3 regions of the Peribacillus sp. FSL E2-0159 genome follow, and region 2 is predicted to be linked to each of the others. Evidence: riboswitches for the same ligand, from Rfam matches in the RefSeq annotation. Region 2 holds a riboswitch; each other region holds the start of a gene.
What was found. A riboswitch is a leader RNA that binds a small molecule or an ion and turns the genes downstream of it on or off. The one in region 2 is predicted to bind lysine.

Region 1: linked by a shared signal. The riboswitch ahead of NYE63_RS20540 (aspartate kinase) and the one ahead of dapA (4-hydroxy-tetrahydrodipicolinate synthase) in region 2 are both predicted to bind lysine.
Region 3: linked by a shared signal. The riboswitch ahead of NYE63_RS26535 (amino acid permease) and the one ahead of dapA (4-hydroxy-tetrahydrodipicolinate synthase) in region 2 are both predicted to bind lysine.

What each region holds. Positions count from the first base shown of each region.
Region 1 is NZ_CP152053.1:4,200,348-4,207,997, forward strand. Features, by position in the region: gene NYE63_RS20515 (thioesterase family protein) at 1-299, opposite strand, end outside; gene sdhB (succinate dehydrogenase iron-sulfur subunit) at 562-1,335, opposite strand; gene sdhA (succinate dehydrogenase flavoprotein subunit) at 1,353-3,104, opposite strand; gene NYE63_RS20530 (succinate dehydrogenase cytochrome b558 subunit) at 3,175-3,783, opposite strand; gene NYE63_RS20535 (YslB family protein) at 4,167-4,637, shown strand; gene NYE63_RS20540 (aspartate kinase) at 4,701-5,933, opposite strand; lysine riboswitch at 6,022-6,198, opposite strand; gene uvrC (excinuclease ABC subunit UvrC) at 6,260-7,650, opposite strand, start outside.
Region 2 is NZ_CP152053.1:1,895,045-1,902,694, reverse strand. Features, by position in the region: gene NYE63_RS09440 (IS110 family transposase) at 1-188, shown strand, start outside; gene NYE63_RS09435 (hypothetical protein) at 194-472, shown strand; gene NYE63_RS09430 (IDEAL domain-containing protein) at 895-1,092, opposite strand; partial or broken gene NYE63_RS09425 (IS110 family transposase) at 1,567-2,233, opposite strand; gene NYE63_RS09420 (YkvA family protein) at 2,390-2,773, opposite strand; lysine riboswitch at 3,126-3,304, shown strand; gene dapA (4-hydroxy-tetrahydrodipicolinate synthase) at 3,440-4,336, shown strand; gene NYE63_RS09410 (D-2-hydroxyacid dehydrogenase) at 5,624-6,586, shown strand; gene NYE63_RS09405 (hypothetical protein) at 7,275-7,406, opposite strand.
Region 3 is NZ_CP152053.1:5,402,179-5,409,828, forward strand. Features, by position in the region: gene NYE63_RS26505 (FtsW/RodA/SpoVE family cell cycle protein) at 1-686, opposite strand, end outside; gene NYE63_RS26510 (metal ABC transporter permease) at 834-1,715, opposite strand; gene NYE63_RS26515 (metal ABC transporter permease) at 1,712-2,635, opposite strand; gene NYE63_RS26520 (metal ABC transporter ATP-binding protein) at 2,646-3,401, opposite strand; gene NYE63_RS26525 (zinc ABC transporter substrate-binding protein) at 3,414-4,337, opposite strand; gene NYE63_RS26530 (LacI family DNA-binding transcriptional regulator) at 5,036-5,998, shown strand; lysine riboswitch at 6,254-6,437, shown strand; gene NYE63_RS26535 (amino acid permease) at 6,534-7,650, shown strand, end outside.

The DNA of each region.
Region 1 (7,650 bases), 2.3 Mb from region 2:
CCGATATGGTCAGCTTTCACATGGATCGTCAATATATCATTGAAAAACACCTGCTTCAGGTAATCACACTGTAAATTGGCAACAACCGGCATCTCACCGCATTCAGCCGAGGTCCAATCCTTCATAAACCCCATACTGTTGAAATACTCAATCCGAGCTTCCTCAAAATAAGTAAAAGGAATCGTGTTATTCAAGTGCCCAAACATATCAGTTTCTGAAAAGCGGACCTTAATCTCATGTTTAAAAGAAAAATCATTGATCCACTCCGTTATATTATCGATATATGATATTCTGCCCAACTTGTGCACACCCTTTCTGAATTGAATGACTATTCACTCATTTTATAAGAAAACAACGATAATGAAAAGGATTTTCTATTGGAAGCAGGTTAATTTGCTTATTGCTCACTTTATTAATCTAATCCTCCAGCCGTTGCTGGGTGCCGTAAGTCATTTACACTTTGCTCCTAGTTATCATCGATTCCCAACCAAGTCTGCGTATGTAAAACAATGAGAAAAAAAGAACCCATATCATAAGATACAGGTTCTTTCATGTTCATTATTAAACTTCGTCGCTGCCGAAGAAGTTACGGAATTGTTGGATCGTAGTATCACGGTTCAACGCTGCAATCGAAGTCGTTAATGGAATGCCTTTAGGGCAAGACTGCACACAGTTTTGTGAGTTACCGCAGTTTGCAAGTCCTCCATCACCCATGATCGTATTTAAACGTTCAGCTTTGTTCATTGCACCCGTTGGATGTGCATTGAATAAACGAACTTGTGATAATGGCTGTGGCCCCATGAAGTCTGAATTGCTGTTTACGTTCGGACAAGCTTCCAAACAAACACCGCAAGTCATACATTTAGATAACTCATAAGCCCATTGACGTTTCTTTTCTGGCATACGCGGTCCTGGTCCAAGATTGTACGTTCCATCGATTGGAATCCATGCTTTTACCTTTTTCAAGGAGTCGAACATACGGCTACGATCGACTTGTAGGTCACGAACTACAGGGAATGTACGCATTGGAGCTAGACGAACCGGCTGCTCCAACTGATCGATAAGAGCTGTACATGATTGTCTTGGTTTACCATTGATAACCATTGAACAAGCACCACATACCTCTTCAAGACAGTTCATGTCCCATGCGATTGCTGTAGTGTGCTTGCCTTGTACAGTTACTGGATTACGACGAATTTCCATTAGAGCGGAAATAACGTTCATATTCGGACGGTACGCTAATTCGAATTCCTCATCATAAGGAGCTGAATCCGGTGTATCTTGACGAGTGATTATAAAACGGACTGTTTTAGTCTCAGATTTAGTTTCAACCATTTTTTTGCTCCCCCTCTTTAGTGTTTCGTAGTGTAGTCACGTTTACGCGGTGCGATCAGTGATACATCAATATCTTCATAATGGAATTCAGGTGCTTTATCCATGCCTTTGAATGTTGCCATAGTAGTTTTCATGAATTCCTCATCATTACGTTCTGGGAAATCAGGTTTGTAATGCGCTCCACGGCTTTCGTCACGGTTTAACGCACCAATTGTGATTACACGAGCCAATTGCATCATGTTTTGCAGCTGTCTAGTGAATGCCGCTCCTTGGTTACTCCATTTTGCCGTGTCATTGATGTTAATTTTCTTGTAACGTTCCATCAGTTCAAGAATCTTGTTATCCGTTTCTTTCAGCTTGTCATTGTAACGAACTACAGTAACATGCTGTGTCATCCACTCACCAAGTTCCTTGTGAAGGACGTACGCATTTTCGTTACCATCAAGAGACATAACTTCATTCCATTTTTCCTGTTCTTGTTTCTCGTACCCTTCATACAATGAAGATGGAATGGATTCTGAAGTTTTATCAAGGCCTTCAATATATTTAACGGCATTCGGTCCAGCTACTGAACCGCCATAGATTGCAGAAAGAAGTGAGTTCGCACCAAGTCGGTTACCGCCATGTTGAGAGTAGTCACACTCACCTGCAGCGAATAAACCTTTGATGTTAGTCATTTGGTCATAATCCACCCAAAGTCCGCCCATAGAATAGTGAACGGCAGGGAAAATTTTCATTGGAACTTTACGAGGATCTTCACCCATGAATTTCTCGTAAATTTCAATGATTCCGCCAAGTTTTATATCAAGTAATTTAGGATCTTTATGTGATAGATCCAGGTAAACCATGTTTTCTCCATTAATGCCAAGCTTCATGTTCATGCATACGTCGAAGATTTCACGAGTCGCGATATCACGAGGTACTAGATTACCATAAGCAGGGTATTTTTCTTCAAGGAAATACCAAGGTTTTCCGTCTTTATATGTCCAGATACGTCCACCTTCACCACGAGCGGATTCACTCATTAGACGAAGTTTGTCATCTCCAGGGATTGCTGTCGGGTGAATTTGAATGAACTCACCATTTGCATAATTTACACCTTGTTGATAAACGATGGATGCTGCTGATCCTGTATTGATCATTGAGTTAGTCGATTTACCGAAAATGATTCCAGGGCCGCCGCTCGCCATGATGACTGCGTCGCCAGGGAATGATTTGATTTCCATTGTAGTCAGGTTTTGAGCTACGATACCGCGTGCTGTTTGCTCATCATCGATAACAGCTCCAAGGAATTCCCAGCCTTCATATTTCGTTACAAGGCCTTCAACTTCATAACGGCGAACCTGCTCGTCCAATGCGTAAAGTAATTGCTGACCAGTTGTTGCACCAGCGAATGCTGTACGGCTATGTTGAGTACCACCGAAACGACGGAAATCAAGAAGACCTTCCGGAGTACGGTTGAACATAACACCCATACGGTCAAACATGTGGATGATCGATGGTGCTGCTTCGCACATCGCTTTAACCGGCGGTTGGTTAGCCAAGAAATCTCCGCCATAAACTGTATCGTCGAAGTGGATGTATGGAGAATCCCCTTCACCTTTTGTATTTACTGCCCCGTTGATTCCGCCTTGGGCACAAACTGAGTGAGAGCGTTTAACAGGCACTAAAGAAAATAAATCAACCTGTTGTCCCAGCTCTGCTGCTTTGATCGTAGCCATTAATCCAGCTAGACCTCCACCAACGATAACTATTTTACCTTTACCCAATTCTGTCACTCCCTTATTTCCATTAGCCAAGCTATGTTTTTCCTAATACTTATAAATGAACTCTATCTTCTTATACGAAAGCGAAAATTGCGCTAACTCCGATATAAGAAAGAAGAACGAAAACGATCAATGTAAAGTAAGTCATGATTCTTTGCGATCTTGGTGAAACTGTCAGACCCCAGCTCACTGCAAATGACCATAATCCATTAGCAAAGTGGAAAATTGCTGAGATAATACCGACAATATAGAATCCAATCATGAATGGATTAGAGAAAATTTCCGCCATCATATCGAAATCAACTGTTGCCCCTAGAGCTGCTTGAACTCTAGTTTGCCAAATATGCCAAACAAGAAAGATCAAAGTTATGATTCCAGTCAAGCGTTGCAGCATGAACATCCAGTTACGGAAGAATCCAAATCTTCCTAAATTGTTTTTTGCTGTAAAGGCAATGTAAATTCCGTACACAGCATGGAAAAGGATTGGTAGATAGATGACGACCCATTCAACCAAAATCTTTACGGGCGTAAATTCAATCAAATGAACTGCCCCATTAAAAGTCTCTTCTCCTTTTGTTGCCATAAAGTTTACCGATAAATGAAAAATTAGGAATAGACCAATTGGAATTACTCCTAGAAGTGAATGAAGCCTGCGATTCCCAAACTCACGATTCTTTGCCACTAAGTGCCCCCCCTTAATTTGTGAAAAATCATGCAAAGATAATCTGGTGGCTACCTTTTATCTCCGCGTGAAAATATAGTATAGAGTCAAAAAACTCCTCTATACTCCCTTTACAATTATGTGACATGTCCATTTTACTCCTGACTTCTATGTGCGTCAAGAAAACGGATACAAGAAATCTCTTTTTCAGAATAGATTTTATTGGATTAAATTGCCTATTTTTTATCTGTCAAGTATATATTTTGGAGAAATTACTAATTAATCTATTAATATCCCGGAATAATTTCTCATTTTTTTCCAATTGTTATTTAAATAAATAAAAAACAGTATAATTTGCAAAAGAAATACGTTTATAATAGATTTACAGAAAGAGGCGATAAATTATGAAAAAAAATATTGCTGCTGCGATAGAAGAAGAGATTCATACTGAAGAAATTCAAACTGAAGAATTCAAAGTTCCAGCTTTCGGGTACGAATTAATCAGAGAAGTTCTATTGAACGATATTCTCGGAAAAGACTCTAATCAAATCCTCTATTGGGCAGGTAAACAATTAGCAAGAAAATTCCCACTGAATGGCGATCAGGAAGTTATTGAATTTTTCCAAAGCGCGGGATGGGGCAATCTGGAAATCTTGAAGTATACGAAACACGAAATGGAATTATCCCTGACGGGTGAAATAATCAGCCGCCGCTTGGATTTACACCCTGATTGTCACTTCCAGCTTGAAGCCGGTTTCCTTGCCGAGCAGTTTACACTGCAAAAAAAATTCCTCAGCGAATCAACGGAAGAAATCAAACGCCGCGCAAAAAAAGTGATATTCACCATCCAATGGGATCCCAGAGATCCAATCTAATAAGCCCTTAAAACAGACTTACCCTTTTTACCGGAAGTCTGTTTTTTATTGGACTCCTTACACTTAAGCTAGCACATTTGCATGCTGACCAAGTTTAAATGCTTCATGAAGAGATTCAACCGCCTTCACCATTTCCTTTTCATTGACGACAGTCGAAACTTTAATTTCCGATGTGCTGACCATTTTCACCTGGATGCCTGTATTGGCCATCACTTCAAACATCTCGGCAGCCACTCCTGGGTTGGATACCATACCAGAACCGACGATCGACACTTTGGCCAACCCGCTTTCCGTTTCGACTCGATCGAATCCCAATTGTTCTTTATTATTTTCCAGCACGATCAAGGCCGCTTCTGTATCTTCGCTTTTTGTGGAAAAAGATAGATTGGTCGTATCCTCGGCAGTCATGCTTTGAATGATGATGTCTACATTAATCCGGTTTTTCGCAAGTGTCGTGAAAATTGTGGATAGTGCACCAAGTGACTGGGGCAAACCATATATTGTGACCCTCGTAATACTGTCTTCAAAAGCAATGCCTCGTACAATTAAGTTTTCTTCCATAGTTGCTTCCTCCTCAATGATCGTTCCTGATTCTCTCTCCATGCTTGAACGGACTTCAAGCGGAATTTGATAATTTTTTGCATATTCGACTGCCCTTGGATGAAGGACGCCCGCCCCCAGGTTGGCAAGTTCCAGCATTTCATCGTAAGAAATGGATTGGAGTTTTCGCGCGCCTTCTATGTAGCGTGGGTCTGTTGTGAAAACACCCGTTACATCCGTATATATATCGCATCTATCCGCATTCAGCGCTGCAGCGATGGCGACCGCCGTCGTATCGGAACCACCTCGCCCTAAGGTAGTGATTTCCCCATTTACATCGTTCCCCTGGAAACCGGCTACGACCACTATTTTCTTCTCCTGAAGCTGAGCTTGGATCCTTGAAGCATCGATGTTTAAAATCCGGGCATTCCCATGAACGGATTCCGTTTGCATGCCAGCCTGCCAGCCCGTATACGAAATGGCTTCATATCCTTCTTCAATCAATGCCATCGTTAAGAGGGAAATCGTTACCTGTTCCCCAGTAGTCAATAGCATATCCATTTCCCTCTTGCTCGGGGTTCCGGAAATATCCCGGGCCATGGAAACCAATTGATCCGTTGTTTTCCCCATAGCTGAAACAACGACGACTACCTCATTTCCATTCTCCGCTTCCTCGATTACCCGATTGGCAACATTTTTGATTTTTTCTACGCTACCGACGGATGTTCCGCCGAATTTTTGAACGATTAATGCCATCCTCATGCACCCTCTCTAGTTTTTAGGCAATAAAAAAAGCAATGAGAAATATCTCATTGCTGTGGTCACATATCTAATACTGTAAACACAGTGAGATAGCTCTCCAGGGTATAAACCCTGACAATCCGCCATTTATTAAATGTCGGACCAGGAGAACAAGGTATGAGTCTTGTCTTCCTTCGGCGTTATCCCCTTTCAAAACCTTTCATGGAAGCTCATACTTCTCCAGGTTTTTACTCTTGAATTCCGCACCTCTATCAGCACTTTTAAGTTGTCTAGTTAAAAATTCTTTTTAATCATAGCATAGAGATTTATCGGTAGCAAGATTATTCTTGTAATTTTCTAACGATTCCCTCGGCTACCCCTTTTGGCATGCCAGCTTCCATGATCTCCTCGGCTGTTGCCTCTTTGATTTTCTTCAATGATCCAAAATGCCTTAATAATTGCTTCCTTCGTTTTTCCCCGACTCCTGGAATATCATCAAGCTGTGAGTGAACCGCATTTTTCCCGCGCAGCTGGCGATGAAACGTTATCGCGAACCGATGCACTTCATCCTGAATTCTTTGCAATAGGTAAAATTCCTGGCTCCGTGAATCAAGAGGTACGAGTTCAAGAGGATTTCCGATCATCAATTGCGATGTCCTATGCTTTTCATCCTTAATGAGGCCTGAAAGTGGTATATCAAGGCCCAATTCATTTTCCAGAATATCCCGAACGGCTTCCACATGTCCCTTTCCGCCATCAATGATGATTAAGTCCGGAAGCGGCAGTCCTTCTTTCAATACTCGGGAATACCTTCTTCTGACCACTTCACGCATCGATTCATAATCATCAGGCCCCTGGACAGTCTTGATCTTATATTTGCGGTACTCCCTTTTTTCCGGCTTCCCATCAATGAACACGACTAAAGCGGAAACAGGGTCACTTCCCTGGATATTGGAGTTATCGAAAGCTTCAATTCGATGCGGGGTGTAGATACCCAGTTGGTTCCCGAGGTTTTCCACCGCATTGATCGTTCTTTCTTCATCCCTTTCAATCAAAGAGAATTTTTCCTGAAGGGCGATGGAGGCATTTTTATTCGCCAATTTAAGCATGTCTTTTTTCGCTCCCCGTTTCGGGTGAATCGTTTTGACACCAAGCAGCCCTTCGGCCATTTCGGCATCCACTGATTCAGGCAGCAAGATTTCCTTTGGTTTAAAGTGGTTCGTAATCTCATAAAACTGACCGAGGAATGTAAGAAGTTCCTGTTCGGGTTCATCGTAGACCGGAAAAAGTGAAACATCCCTTTCTATTAATTTACCCTGCCGCACAAAAAATACCTGAACGCACATCCAGCCTTTATCATAGGCAAAGCCAAATACATCCCTGTCGATGAAATCGGTCGTCATCATTTTTTGCTTTTCCATCGTAATATCGATGTGGGCAATCTTGTCACGGAACTCCTTGGCCCTCTCGAAATCGAGCTCTTCTGATGCCTCCAGCATTTTTTCAGTCAGTTCTTTTTTTATTTCAGTATGCCCGCCGTTCAAGAACCGGTTGATATCATCCACCATTTTTTTATATTCCTGTTCCTCTACTTCATATACACATGGGGCCAGGCACTGGCCAAGGTGATAGTATAGACAAACACGATCCGGTAAAGTATTGCATTTTCTTAGGGGATAGATGCGGTCGAGCAATTTTTTCGTTTCGTTAGCTGCAAAAGCATTCGGATAAG
Region 2 (7,650 bases):
AATTATTGGATGGAATACCTGGTGTGAACAAAGCTGCCGCAGCTACTTTTATTGCAGAGATGGGCGTTGATATGTCCGTATTTAAGTCAGCTAAACACCTTGCCTCTTGGGCTGGTGTGAGTCCCGGAAATTACGAAAGTGCTGGTAAAAAAAAACGAGTAAAACCACACAAGGTAACAAAGCTTTAAAAACGATGGCTGTAGAGTGTGTACTAGCGACATCAAGGCAAAATAATCGAATTGCTTCACATCGAAAAAGGATTACCAAACGGCAGGGAAAAATGAAGGGACGAATCGCTTCTGCTCATTTACTATTAACGATTGCTTACAACATCTTAAAAACAGGGGAACCCTATCAAGAACTAGGCTCAAATTACCTTGAAGAAAAACAAATGAACAAAGAATTAAAAATGATCGAATACCTAAAAAAGAAAGGCTATACAATCGCTCCATCTGAACAACAAACTGCATAACCAGTTAAAATAACGACATAGTACATTTACGTCCTTCAAAAAAATTAGAATATGGTGGGCTTATTTTAGTATGGCCTTTCACGAATATGTTTTCATACAAAAAGAGTTGCCTTATAGACGGCTCTTTTCTTCAGCTAACGCACCCGTTAGTTGAACAAGTAAAAATCCACACTAGAGTCATTTAATGATTTCATAATGAACAAAGTTTTGTTACGAGAAAGGCAATAAAAAACATCTTTTTCAAATCGAACAGTGGTGTGTTCAGAAAAGGACCAGTTTTGGAACAAATAATAACTTATTTATAATATCGTGCTTAATCGATAAAAATCAAATAAACGCCAATCCCTTATAGATATGGGATTGGCGTTTTGGCGTACTTCTTAAAGTTACAAATATGTTAAGTTCATTTTATAAACAACATTTTAAGAAATGTTTTTCAATTCCTCTGTTAATCGTAGGAATTCTTCTTTGTTTTTATCCTGTAATGACTGGTCAATCTCTTTTCGGATTTGCTCTTTTCGGAAATTTAGAAGGGCTTTGTTTATCACCATTTCAGCAAATTCAGAATCCTTGACGTTTATTTCAGATTGTGGTGGTGTATTAGCCAAATTCTTTTCCATAGGAAACCAACTCCTTGACCTTTTTTCTATTATACCAAAAGTTTTCAAACTATTCAAATAATTATTCGAGTAGTTCCAATGAAATAATCCGTTTGCTCAATGAAAATGAGTCAGTGAAAAATATAAGTGAAAAAACAGGTGGAACAAGAATGACTATCTATAATATAAAGAAGAATATGAATTTGTGTAATTGTACAATTGTGTAGTTGTGTTAGAATTACAAAGTACAAATAAAGCCTACATCCTTAATCGTTATCAAGACCTAAATTAAAAAAAGATTTATTAATTAAAGGTCATAACATATAATATATAACTAATATGTTTTGACCTTTGTTATCCAACTAACCAGCTAATAGGATGTCAATATCTTTCTCTAAAATTTTCATTTCCCTTATGATATACTATTTTTGGCCATGCCAAATAACCCTCCAAAACCCTTTGGAAGGATTTTTCTCTGTTTCACAAAACCGTTAATTAGGCTAAATCTAGGAACGTTTCTTTTCTCTTTAATAGAGCGTAAATCCAATGAAGCAACTTATTCATGCAGGCAACGATTGACACTTTGGCAGGTTTTCCTTCTGATTTTTTCTTATCATAGAATGCTTTAAGCTTTTTGTTCCTTGAACTTCTTATGCCGCATAATACGGCAAGTTACAGAGAATGACGTAGTCTGCTCGAACCTCTTTTTGTTATACGATTAATGGTTGCCGTAAACTTTCCCGATGAATGAACACTTGGATCTACTCCAGCGAAGGCAACCAGTTTTTTCGGATGATTAAACCGATCGATTTCACCAATTTCAGAGATAATCGTGGCTGCGATTTTTTCTCCGATACCGGGAATCGATTGGATGATCTTATATTCTTCCAGTTCATTTGCCAGGGCCACTATACGATCTTCCAAATCAGAAAGGTGACCCTGGTAATGAAAAAGCAAACTCAATATACATACGAAGATTGATTACGTGACTTTCATACACGCTTTTTTAAATGGATTTCGAGATGCGGAATCCATTATTTTGCTTTTTCCCATGGCTAGGACAGAACTCCATTACACGCTCTGCTAGTCTACTTTCTCCGGCTTTTAATACCGCCTCTGAAGTAGGATATTCCTTTAACATTAATAAAGAAACCTTCGAATATCATATTTTATACCTGAAAAACAACAATACTACTTAACAAAGAATAACGATAAAAGAGCAACTTGCTACGAATCAAATGGATAACTAAACTGCCCCGATAGCTGCATAAGAAAAAGCTGCCTTAAAGACAGCTCCGATCTTCAGCTAACGCACCCGTTAATGGAGTATGCGATAAATATTAATAATAGCCCATATTATAATTAAGCCCCAAATTAATACTATCATTGAGCCGACTATCCAATTCTTCGGCTTACCGTTTTTCATCATTTCTTCTGCCTTAACTTCACAGTCGGTTAATACAGTCTTTGGTATCATCTTTAATGCAAGCATTATCCCTATTGGAACGAGAATTACATCGTCTAAGTAGCCAAGAATGGGTATAAAATCAGGTATTAGGTCAATCGGACTGAATGCATAAGCTACAACACAAGCCGTAAATACTTTTGCATACCAAGGTACCCTTTCATCTTTACAAGCAAAGTAAAGGATAAAAATCTGTCGTTTTAAATTTCTCGCCCAAGTCTTAATTTTCTTAAACATTTTATCTCCTAAAAATAGTTAAGATTTTATTTCCATTATAACAAAATAAGATTTACAAAGGATTGTTATAACAATATCCTGCCCCTTTAGTTCCATAAGAAAAAGCTGCCTTAAAGACAGCTCCGTTCTTCAGCTAACGCACCCGTTAGTTTAAGTACAATCCTTCACAATCTTGATTTACCCGCCCCACGTAAGCTCAATAAAAAGGGCCACCCACAAAGAGAAGAGCTTCTAGCCTTTTCCATCGATTATCCATGTATTTTTAATAAAACTTCAAAATTGGACTTGCATTAGAAAGGATTCCCTGTTATATTACAGTCAATTAAATATTTTCTTACTTCATACTTTTTGAAGTGAGGATAGAGGAGCAAAGACCATTAGTACACATTTTGAGGAGAATGAGATCCTATGACTATTGTGGAAAGGGGGATTTGCCGAAGCGGAAAGAATCTCATGTTCTTGAAGCTGGTTCTGCTATTGAAAAAATACAGGACTGTCATATAGGAAACTATATGGAGGGCTATCTTACGCGCGGAAACATTTTTTTGATAAATATTGTTTCTACTGCAGCAGCGAATCCTCGTTGTTGCTTTTTTGCGTTTATTCCTGAATGGCCCTAACCACCTCTGAATTTTTAAAAAAAATTATACAAAAGGGTGTGAAGTTATGAATTTTGGCCAAGTTTTAACCGCAATGGTTACCCCGTTTAATCATAATGATGAGGTTGATTTCAATGCTACGAGAACTCTAGTAAATTATTTAATTGCTAATGGTACTGATGGATTAGTAATAGCTGGTACAACTGGGGAGTCTCCTACATTAACTGCAGAAGAGAAAGTGGATTTATTCAAAATGGTTGTAGAAGTTGTTGATGGAAGAGTTCCAGTCATAGCTGGAACTGGCTCAAATAACACGAAGGCTTCCATCAGCTTAACAAAACAAGCAGAGGCAGCAGGAGTCGACGGAATCATGCTCGTTACCCCATACTATAACAAGCCGTCTCAAGAAGGATTATTTCAGCACTTTAGTGCTATTGCCCATTCAACATCATTACCGGTAATGCTATATAATATCCCCGGACGAAGTGTTGTGAACATGTCAGTAGAGACGATTGTCAACCTCTCAAAAATCAACAATATTGTGGCAATAAAAGAAGCAAGTGGTGACTTAGATGCCATGGCACAAATCATCAGCAAAACAACTAACGATTTTACATTGTACAGCGGCGATGATGGGTTAACATTACCGGTTTTAGCCATCGGTGGAACAGGCATTGTTTCAGTAGCTTCACACATAATTGGTAATGAAATGCAAGAAATGATCAATAGCTTTAAAAATGGCGATGTCCAAGGTGCTGCCAATGCACACCGTAACCTTCTTCCAATTATGAAAGCTTTATTTGCTGCACCAAACCCAACACCGGTAAAATCAGCATTAAATATGCGAGGGATAAATGTTGGAGGTGTCCGCTTACCATTGGTCCCTTTAAACCAAGAAGAAAAAAGAGCACTACAAATAGCTCTAAACCCTAGTAACGTAGAAGCAATTTTGTTAAAAAAATAAACTAATGATTCATTTAGCGAGTCTTTAATACAGATTTTCTAATTAATAATCATATAAACTGGAGAAATTTTAAAAAGCAGTGCAACTCCGAAAGAAGTGCACTGCTTTCTAATCGATGCACGACTCTGGAAATAAAGCTAGTAGAAATAGCTAGAGATAATAAAGTTAAAGATATTATTGCGTCAACTGAACCAACATTAATTATATAGCCTGACCTTTAATTCACCGCGTTTTCCTTTAACTTATCGATTTCTTTTTGTCCTTCATCTCCCCCTCCACATTGAATAGGGCTCTTGTTTAGTTGTAAATCCACTTTTTCTTATAAAACAATTATAGACAAGCACTTATAATAAAAGCCTTTTTGTCAACAAGAACGCGGTTACTGCGCTAATGGTTAATATAAAGAGAAACAAATTAGATGAGATCTAAAAACTTTTATTTTCAATAATTTATATCCACTTTTTTACTTATCATTTAATTACTTTGTATTATAAATAGCCCTTTCTCTATTATTGAACTATACCCCGGATAACGGACACACGAAAGGAAGAAATGAATTAGTTCAAAGCCTCCTCGCGGATTCATGTGAGATATGCGGTTCTCAAACAAAGTAGAATTGCACTATATTTGAGCACTTAAAGATTTAGAATGAAAAGAGCAAAAAGAAAAACCAAGATGGTATAGATAATGGCGGCGCGGCAACGGAAACACTTGTACCGAACATGTCATAATCAAATCCATTCAGGGAAATTAACGCAATCAGTCACGGATTGAAGATACTGGAGAGCCGTGTGAAGGGAAAATTTCAAGTATGGTTGGGGTGGGCTATTGAAAAAGTGCTCATAAAGCAACTCGTCAAGCCCACCCTACTCAACGCTAAGCATTTTGCTAGGTCGATTACCCATTTTAAAAAACGTTAAGGAAATTTTTAAGGGCCTTAAAGAATTTACTGATACAACTTTTTCAGAATTAAATTGGTACCCCCTAGTAAATTAATATGTTCCTAACCTAAAGGGGATTATGGTGCCAAAGATCCTCATTAAATTCCCTGAACTTTTTGGATATTCCATCGCTTTTGTCAAATGTATAATATTTTTAAATACTAATGGCATTGATAATCATATTTAAGGGACTGGCTTTGTAAATAGGTTTCTACTAAAAGTAACAGGCTGGTTAGTTTAAGTATGAATTGGACTTTTGTGGTAAGTTATTAAAGTAAGATTAAAAGTTAATGTCTTTGGTAGAAGAATTTATACTATATTTAAAAAATCAATAAGGAGAGAGTCAATGGGTGGTACACACAAACCAAACATTCTTGTATTTAGTCCTATTCAGACAGAGGTTGAAGCTTATGCTGATTGTATTCGCAATAACGGGATTATATCGGTGAAGGCAGCGAAAACTTTTGAAGAAGCAGAAAAATATTTACCAGGTACTGAAGTTATTTTGGGATGGAATTTCCCTACACAATTACTATGTAAACCAATGGCCTCATCTGTTCGCTGGTTTCAGTCAATGGGAGCCGGAGTCAATGATTTGATTGCAGACAAATCGATACCTAAAAACATTACATTAACTCGAATTATTGACCAATTTGGTGCTTACATCTCTGAATATGTATTTTCGTTTCTCTTGGACATAGTGAAAGACGGCCCTCGGATGAAACAATCGCAATTGGAGCGGAGGTGGGATCCTTTCATTTCTGAAACCCTAAAGGGGAAAACAATCGGGGTGGCTGGACTTGGATCGATTGGCGCTGAACTAGTACGTAAAGCTCGAGCATTTGATATGAATGTGTATGGATTAAGCTTTAGTGGAAAACAAGCAACACTCGTGGATCTCCACTTTACTCCAGATCAATGGGGTGAATTTGTAAAAGATCTAGATTATTTGGTCCTAACCCTTCCTTTAACGGATTCCACTTATCATATCATTAACCAGGACCTTCTTTTAGCGATGAAATCCAACGCTTACCTTATCAACGTTGGCCGTGGAGCATTGATAGATGAAGTGGATTTAATATCTGTCATGCGAGCAGGACATCTTCAGGGAGCAGCCCTCGATGTATTTGAGACAGAACCGTTGCCAAAAGAACATGTCTTCTGGTCAATGCCGAATGTGTTTGTCACTTCTCATCTATCAGGACCAAGTACGATTAACGAAGTGAGCAACTTTTTTATTGAAAATTTAAGGAGATTTTTAAGCGAACAACCATTAAATGGATTGGTAGATCGGAACCGAGGGTATTAAACCATATAATAATTGTTGTTATTTGCTTTCAATGAGATATTTATAGAGACAGCCGCATTTTTCAACAGAGGAATGCGGCTTTCAAACTAAAAGTAAATAATAAATAGTTTTAGTTTTACTAAAAGCACTTTCTATAGTCTGTAGACAAATTAAGATATAGGTGGTTGCAATTTTTATATTCTAACGAGGTTTATGGTAAAATATCCAAACATAGATCATCACTTCTGATAGCGTTTTTAGGCTATCCATAAAAGAAAGCCCTGAATTTTTGTAAAGGTCCAAGATAATTATATTGAATGTTAAAACAATGCTTTCTTACACAACAGTCATTTAGGTTTAATTTTCTTATTTATTCTTATAGATGGAGCATTGAATCTACTTGAGGTCCTCCAAGCATTCTAAGACCACTTAAATAAAAAAATGAATCAGGAAATTAAGCAGGATTTCCTGATCCATTATTTCTTAAGTTAGGAATTATCTTTTTTTATTAAGTTCTGTTTGCATTTTATGTTGTCCGTTTTAATTCATTTGTTAATCGGATAAATTCTACCTTATTACGGTTTTTCAATGAGTCATCGATTTGTTTTTCAATTTGGGCTTTCCTGTAATCGGCAAGGGCTCTTTTTAGTTATATGAGAAGAAATTTATAGTGGAATCAAAAAAAATCAGCCCCTACTGTACCTTCCCATTATTCTTTCTTATCATTATTCTCTTGGTTATTCTTTTCTGTAATTCGTCTTTGATTGGCTTTCGTCTCAGCATTCACATGGTTTGCATCATTTGGTTTATTTTTTTTAGAACCTCTTGCATCATTACTCATACTTACTCACCTCCCGCGGCAGCTTATATACGTATGTTAGCTTACTCTTGCCTCCAAATTTTATACGCCTCAACTGGATGTAGTACATCGCTAACTAGTATAAAGACATCCCGTATAGACCGCGGACAACATTATTTCAATCACACAAAAAGAGCAAACCCGTTTAGAGTCCGCTCTTGTAATGATTTAAAAATATCCCCATCAAAACTTATATCCCTTCGATGTTCAAATTCAATTGCACCCA
Region 3 (7,650 bases), 2.3 Mb from region 2:
TGATAGGATTTTACCCCTAGGTATTTTTCTAAGATCTCCGGCTTCCAAAGGACAAAGTATAGGACCGTTGAAGCGACGACAATTCCTCCTGAAACGATCGGCAGCAGGATCTTCCATGTTACCCCTGAAATGAAAATCATTCCGAGCATGATTGACATGATGACAAGCGAGGTACCCAAATCTGGCTGTTGCATGATTAACAATAAGGGGGCACCGGTCACAAGACCGATTTTAATAAGCAGCCATATATCCGTTTGAATTGTTTTCAGCGTGTTTTTGAGATGATGGTTTGAGATGACATTTGCTAAAGCCAAAATCAGGAAAACCTTCATGAATTCCGATGGCTGAATCGAACCGATTCCTGGAATGACGAACCAGCTTCTTGCACCATTTATATTAGGTACGATGTTACTTGGCATAATGATCAGCAAAAAAAGCAAAAATAATCCGAAGCCATAGGCATACCAAGATATCTTTTTCAACTGATCCGAATCCAGGGTGATGAACCCTAATACGATTCCGATTCCCACTATATACCAAAAAATTTGTTTAATTAAGAAGTTTTCAGCGTACTGTCCAGTCGTTTGGGCACTATAGATTGCTAAGCAACTTCCAACGCATAATAACAGCAATATTGTGACCAAAGAAAAATCTATCCGTGATGAAAATTTATTTTGTTCTTCCATACTTAACTCTCCCTTAAAAAGGCTCCTGCGATACTTCTATAAATACACTTATTCATTATACTTTAAACAAATAAAATCACAACTATATAGAAGAATAGTTTACAGGCTTCATGGAGTTATTTCCATGAAGCCTGTAGGCAGGGGGAGCTATGCTTGTGATTCCTTTGATTTTCTCCGTTTCAGCAATCTGCTGACCAATCCATGGCTTGGGGAAAAGAGAAAGGCCAATCCGAATAATATGGCTGCCGAACCCACCATGCAACCTGATATCGAAGCATCCAAAATGGTGGCTGAATAATAGCCGATGACGGAACTTAGCACCCCGACCCCGATACTGACCAATATCATACGGCTTAAACGGTCTGACAGCAGATAAGCCGTTGCCGCAGGTATGATGAGCATTCCAACTACTAAAATGGAACCTACACTATCAAAAGAAGCTACAGTTGTCAGTGAAATGAGGCTCATCAATAAGTAATGAAAGAACAGTACAGGAATTCCCATTGCAGCCGCAAGTGATGGATCAAATGACACGAGTTTAAACTGTTTGAAGAAAAGGAAGATCAGTATGAGGTTCAGGATAAAACAACTGCCAACTATCCAAACAGCTTTTGGTCCAGCTTCGATTCCCGCGATTGTCATCGTGTTCCAGGGAGTATAGGCTATTTCGCCATAAAGGACATGTTCCAGATCAAAATCTATTTGTTGCGTATACAAGCTCACAAGTACGATCCCCGTTGCAAAAAGGGAAGTGAATACAATCCCGATCGCTGCGTCAGCTTGAACGCCCGACGATTGGAAAAGCTGGATCAAGAATACGGTAAGCAAGCCGAGCGCAGCAGCCCCGATCAGCATTGGAACCGAATCACGGGTCCCCGTTATTAAAAATGCCAATACGATTCCCGGCAAAACGGAATGACTGATGGCATCACCAATCAACGTCATTTTCCTGACTATCAAAAAGCATCCTAATACACTGCAAGAACCCGCCACTAATGCTCCGACTAAGATAATCCAAAAATCATTCATGTTGAGTGGCTCCCTTTCCTTCTATCCTGTTCGAGAGAATATTTCTTTTTCGTCGATACCCTTCTCCATATAGATGAAAGCACTCCGCGTTTAGGTGCAAAAAGCATGGAAAAGAAAAACCATACCGTCGCGGATAAAACAATTAACGGTCCTGTTGGCAAATCATTGACCGATGTACTGATCAACGTTCCAGACACACCGCTCAACATTCCGAATACACCAGACAGGATGACCATGATATGCAGCCGCTCCGTCCAATACCTCGCAGAAACCGCAGGAGTTATCAGTAACGATGCCATCAATACGACGCCTACAGCCTGGATACCGATCACTACAGCTGCCACGATCAGCATCATGATGAAATAATCCAGAAAAACAACCGGCAATCCCATGCCCTTAGCAAACCCAGGGTCAAAGGACAGTAATTTGAATTCTTTAAAAAATACGGTACAAGTGAAAATGAGAACAAAGGAAACCGTCATCATCATATATACATCGGACATGACCATTGACGCCGTCTGTCCGAATAAAAAGGTATCCAATCCACTCTGGTTTCCATACTCGCTCTGCTGGATCTGAGTAAGCATGACAATTCCGAAGCCAAAGAAAGAGGATAAGACGATTCCCAAGGCCGCATCCTGTTTGATCTTACTATATCTCGTAAGCACACTGATCAAGAAAACAGCCACTAAGCCTGCCAGGGCAGCACCTATTAGAAAGTAGGAAGTGGATTTCACTCCAGTTAACATAAAGGCGACACAGATACCGGGTAACGCTGCATGTGCGAGCGTGTCGCCAAGCAAAGACTGCTTTCTGAGGTAGGCAAAGCTGCCGATGACCCCGCTGCTTAATCCAAGGAACATCGTGCCAAGCAATATCCACCTTGTATTTGGATCAGTAATAATATCCAGTATGTTCATCGTGTACACCTCATTTTAATAAAAGGCCGGCCTTAGTGTCTGATAGTATTGCTAGGCGGCCTCCATATGTTGCCTGTAAGTATTCGGGAATGAACACTTCTTCTGTCGGACCTATTTTCATCACCTTTTTATTCAATAACATCGTCCAGTCGAAATATTCCTTCACGGTGGATAGGTCATGATGCACAACCAGAACGGTTTTGCCTTTTTCCTTCAATTCCATCAGCAATTGTATGATTGCTTTCTCCGTTGCCGCATCCACCCCTACGAACGGTTCATCCATAAAGTAAATATCCGCTTCCTGTGCCAATGCACGGGCCAGGAATATCCGTTGCTGCTGTCCACCTGATAGCTGGCTGATCTGGCGGTTAGCGTATTCAGCCATTCCCACCTTATCTAGGCACTCCATCCCCTTCTGCCTCTCGGACTTCCCTGGTCGCTTCAGCCATCCGAGATGACCATATCTGCCCATCATCACGACATCGAGTGCGTTGGTTGGAAAATCCCAATCCACTGACTCACGCTGTGGTACATAGCCGATACTCTTCCTCATCGATTTATAAGTCGAACCCTTTATTGTGATTTGCCCCGAAATTTTTGGGATCAATTCGAGTATTCCCTTTATCAAAGTGGACTTCCCTGCTCCATTGGGGCCTATGATACCGATTAAATTCCCTTCCGGCACCTCAAATGAGACATCCTCGACAACCGGCTTCTTATGATATGCAATCGTTAAATTCTCGACCTTCAAAGCTGCTTGATTCATAGTTTCTCCCCCTTATTTCAAAGCATGAACGATGGTGTCAGTATTATGACGGACCATCCCGATATACGTTCCTTCTTCCGTCCCTTTTTCACCCATTGCATCCGAGAACAATTCACCGCCGATTTCAACTTTGTGTCCCTGCTTCCCTGCACCTTGAATGACAGCCTCGATAGCCTTCCTTGGTACGCTTGACTCAATGAAAATCGCTTTTATTTTGTTCTCCACAAGATAATTCCGCATATCAGTAACATCTTTTGATCCATATTCCGATAATGTATTGATTCCTTGGAGACCCCTTACGTCCAGGCCATATGACTGACCGTAGTATCCAAAAGCATCATGTGCTGTAACGAGCACCCGTTGATCTTCTGGAATTTTATTAATTTCATCTTGAACATATTTATCAAGTTCCTCCAATTGCAGAACGTACTCTTCATAATTTTCACGAAACTCCGCTTCATGGTCCGGATCATTGGCAATCAACTCTTTCTTAACTGTGTCCGCCGCTACGATCCAAAGCTTTACATCAAACCATACGTGGGGATCATGTTCCGTAGCACTCACTTTGCGTAGCTGGTTCTCCTTGAAGTCCTCCGTTACGGCAATCGTCGGTTTATCCTTGCTCATCATTTCGAATATATCCGTCATTTTCCCTTCAAGATGCACACCGTTATAAAAAATCATATCAGCCGAATCCAGTGTCTCCACATCACCCTGTGTCGCTTTATATAGATGGGGGTCGACTCCCGGACCCATTAAACTGGTAACCTCGACATGTTTACCGCCGATATTCTCAACCAAATCCCCAATCATTCCCGTCGTTGTAACGACGTCCAACTTGCCATTGCCGTTATCCTTTTCGGCCGTATCATTGCCGCACCCTGTTAAAATCAGCAATGCAGCAAGCACGCCCCCAATAGATTTTAGAAAACCCATCCATATTCCCTCCCTTTTTCATCTCTCTAAAATAGTTTGCCATGTGCAAAACTAAATGTAAATTTTTTTACATTGTCGTAAATGCTAAAAAGTTTCCTCTACACAACTTATTTTATACTATACACAACTATATAAAAAAAGTGCAACTATTTTTTCAAACATTTCAAAAGGCCAATGACTTTTACACACAGCAAAAAATGTCTGGAATCTCTACTAGGGAGCTTCCAGACAGTCAGTCATTTCTAGGGAGAGTACTTCTTCCCGTACATGAAACGTAACGATGAAGTTATATTTATATTGTGGAGTTTTAATGGTGAATATAAACTTGGGGAGCTTTTTTAATGTTTATGGCGGGAAGACGTGAAATTCACGAGTAAACATGCGGATTTCACGAGTAATGCCGTGGAATTCTTTACAGGCATTCAGCATTCCAAATGCATTGCCACTCACTTTTCCTGTTTTAAGGAAATTGCCAAGTACGCAAATCCCAATTCGATTCCGCAAAGCACAAACAGGGTGATTAAAGTTTGGAACATCATGATCCCCTCCTCCTCTAAGATTTAAACCAATCTTAAAGGATGAAACCCATACCAGAACAAGACCTTATTTGAAGAAATCTTCAACAGCCTCATTCGGTTCTCTTGCCCTGAAATGGGTTTCATACTGTACAATATAAAAAAAGAAAAAACGGTGATACCATGACAAATATTAAAGAAATTGCTCAATGCGCTGGTGTATCTGTCTCAACAGTGTCTCGTGTATTGAATGATCATCCTTATGTAAGCCCCGATAAAAGAAAGAGCGTTTTAGAAGCCATCGATCGTTTGAATTATTCGAGAAACATCAACGCCATTCATCTTTCAAAAGGCAAAACTAATCTTATCGGCATCATCATCCCCTTCAACAATCATCCATATTACGGGGCAATCGTCAACGGAATCACTAAACAGGCAAATGCAATTGGCTGTCATATCGTCATCTTTCAAACAAATTATGACAGAGAGAAAGAAATCCAGGCTTTGAATATGCTGCAAATGAAGCAGCTCGATGGCATTATCGTTTGTTCAAGGATTTCGGAAATGAAAGTCTTTTTGGATTATCAAAAATACGGACCGATCATCTTATGTGAAGATACAGCCCAGGCTGAATTCTCATCCATCAGCATTGATCATTATGCAGCTTTCTCCTGTGCCCTTGAGTACGTGATTACTAAAGGATATAAGAAAATTGGATACAGCCTTGGCCGTAAAAAGAGCAGAAATAGTTCTCATCGTACAAAGGCCTTTAACGATATCATGAGTAAACATCAACTGATAAACAATAAAGAATGGCTGTTTGAAGGCAGTTACCACATCAAAGACGGTGAACAATTGTTTCAGGAATGGAATTCAATGTCAGATAAACCTGAAGCCATAATCATCACGAATGATGACACGGCGGCAGGCTTCATTCTTACCGCTAAAAAATCGGGTATAAGGGTACCGGAAGATGTGGCCATTCTCGGCTTCAATAATGATAGCCTTAGTGAAATGCTCGACATCACGACCATTTCCTTACCGCTGGAATGGATCGGGAAAATGGCAGTGGACTTATTTGAGAATCCTGAAGTGGTCAAACATGTAAAACTGGAATACTCCCTAATTAAAAGGAGGACCGTCTAGTTATCAGGATCCTTTATTTTAGTATATCGACATTTGAATTCTTCCTTACTGCCATCATTCAATAACTAGGAAAAAATAACCACACAAAATAATCATTGCGATATCCTAGAAGTTATTTTATAATTTTGATATAGTAAAGTTTACTCAGTTGCTAGCAATCTATTAGCGATTGCATGAATTTCATGAGTACAATCGTCCGACGTCACTTACAAGCTGGCGCAACGATTTTAGAAAATTGAATACTTCCTCATTTACCGATGAGTTAGAGGCTGCATCTTATAAAAGTAAAACGGACGAGATTCTGGAAAATTATAGACTCCGTTTGAAAGGATAAGTTGCCGAAGTTAGGGTATATTCCATGTATATTCTTGCTGGCGGTGTTACCGAACAGGAACACCACTGTCACGTTTTTTCAAAAGCGTGGGGAGCTATCTTCGGAAGGATAAACGGGTTTATTATAAACAGCCGTCGATCTTTTTCGACTGCTGTTTTTTTATTTTTCGTTCCCTTCCAATAAAAAGGAGTGTAACATCAATTGTCAAATTCACAATCAGCATCAAGCCCTACTGAACTGAAAAGGAGCCTGAAAGCGCGTCATTTAATGATGATTTCATTAGGTGGAACGATTGGAACAGGTTTATTTTTAGCAAGTGGCGGTGCCATTCATTCAGCCGGTCCCGGCGGTGCCTTGGTGGCATACGCGATCATCGGCATCATGGTTTATTACTTAATGACAAGTCTTGCAGAAATGGCAGCGTTCATGCCAGTGGCCGGTTCGTTCCGTGTCTATGCATCCAAATTCGTCGATCCGTCTTTCGGTTTTGCGATTGGTTGGAACTACTGGTATAACTGGGCAATCACCATTGCCGCCGAATTGGCAGCCGTTGTCTTAATTATGAAGTTCTGGTTCCCGGATAGCCCTTCATTTATCTGGAGTGCAATTGCGTTAATCACTATGTTTCTTATCAATTACATGTCAGTTAAAGGTTTCGGGGAAACAGAATTCTGGTTTGCCATGATCAAAGTCGTGACAGTCGTCATTTTCTTGATCACGGGTGTTCTGATCATTCTCGGAATCATGGGTGGGAATGACCCAATTGGTTTTTCCAATTTCACAATGGGCGAAGGTCCCTTTAACGGAGGGTTCTTCACGATTCTAGGCGTATTCATGGCTGCCGGCTTTTCATTCCAAGGAACGGAATTGCTTGGAGTGACTGCTGGTGAAAGTGAAGATCCAGAAAAAAACATCCCAAAAGCGATCAGATCCGTTTTCTGGCGCATCCTCTTGTTCTATATTCTTGCAATTTTCGTTATTGGAATGATCATTCCGTTTACGGATTCACGTTTATTGAGTCAAGATGTTGCCGTAAGTCCATTCACGCTTGTATTTGAACGTGCTGGCCTTGCATTTGCTGCATCCATCATGAACGCGATCATTTTATCATCCGTACTCTCTGCCGGTAACTCTGGCATGTACGCTTCAACCCGTATGCTATGGGACTTGGCACGGGATGGGAAAGCACCGAAATTCCTTGGCAAGTTAGATAAAAGAGGAGTACCCGTAAATGCACTTATCGTGACTTCTTTAGTTGGCTGCGTTGCATTCTTAGCTTCGTTTTTCGGGGATGGCGTCGTTTATATTTGGTTATTGA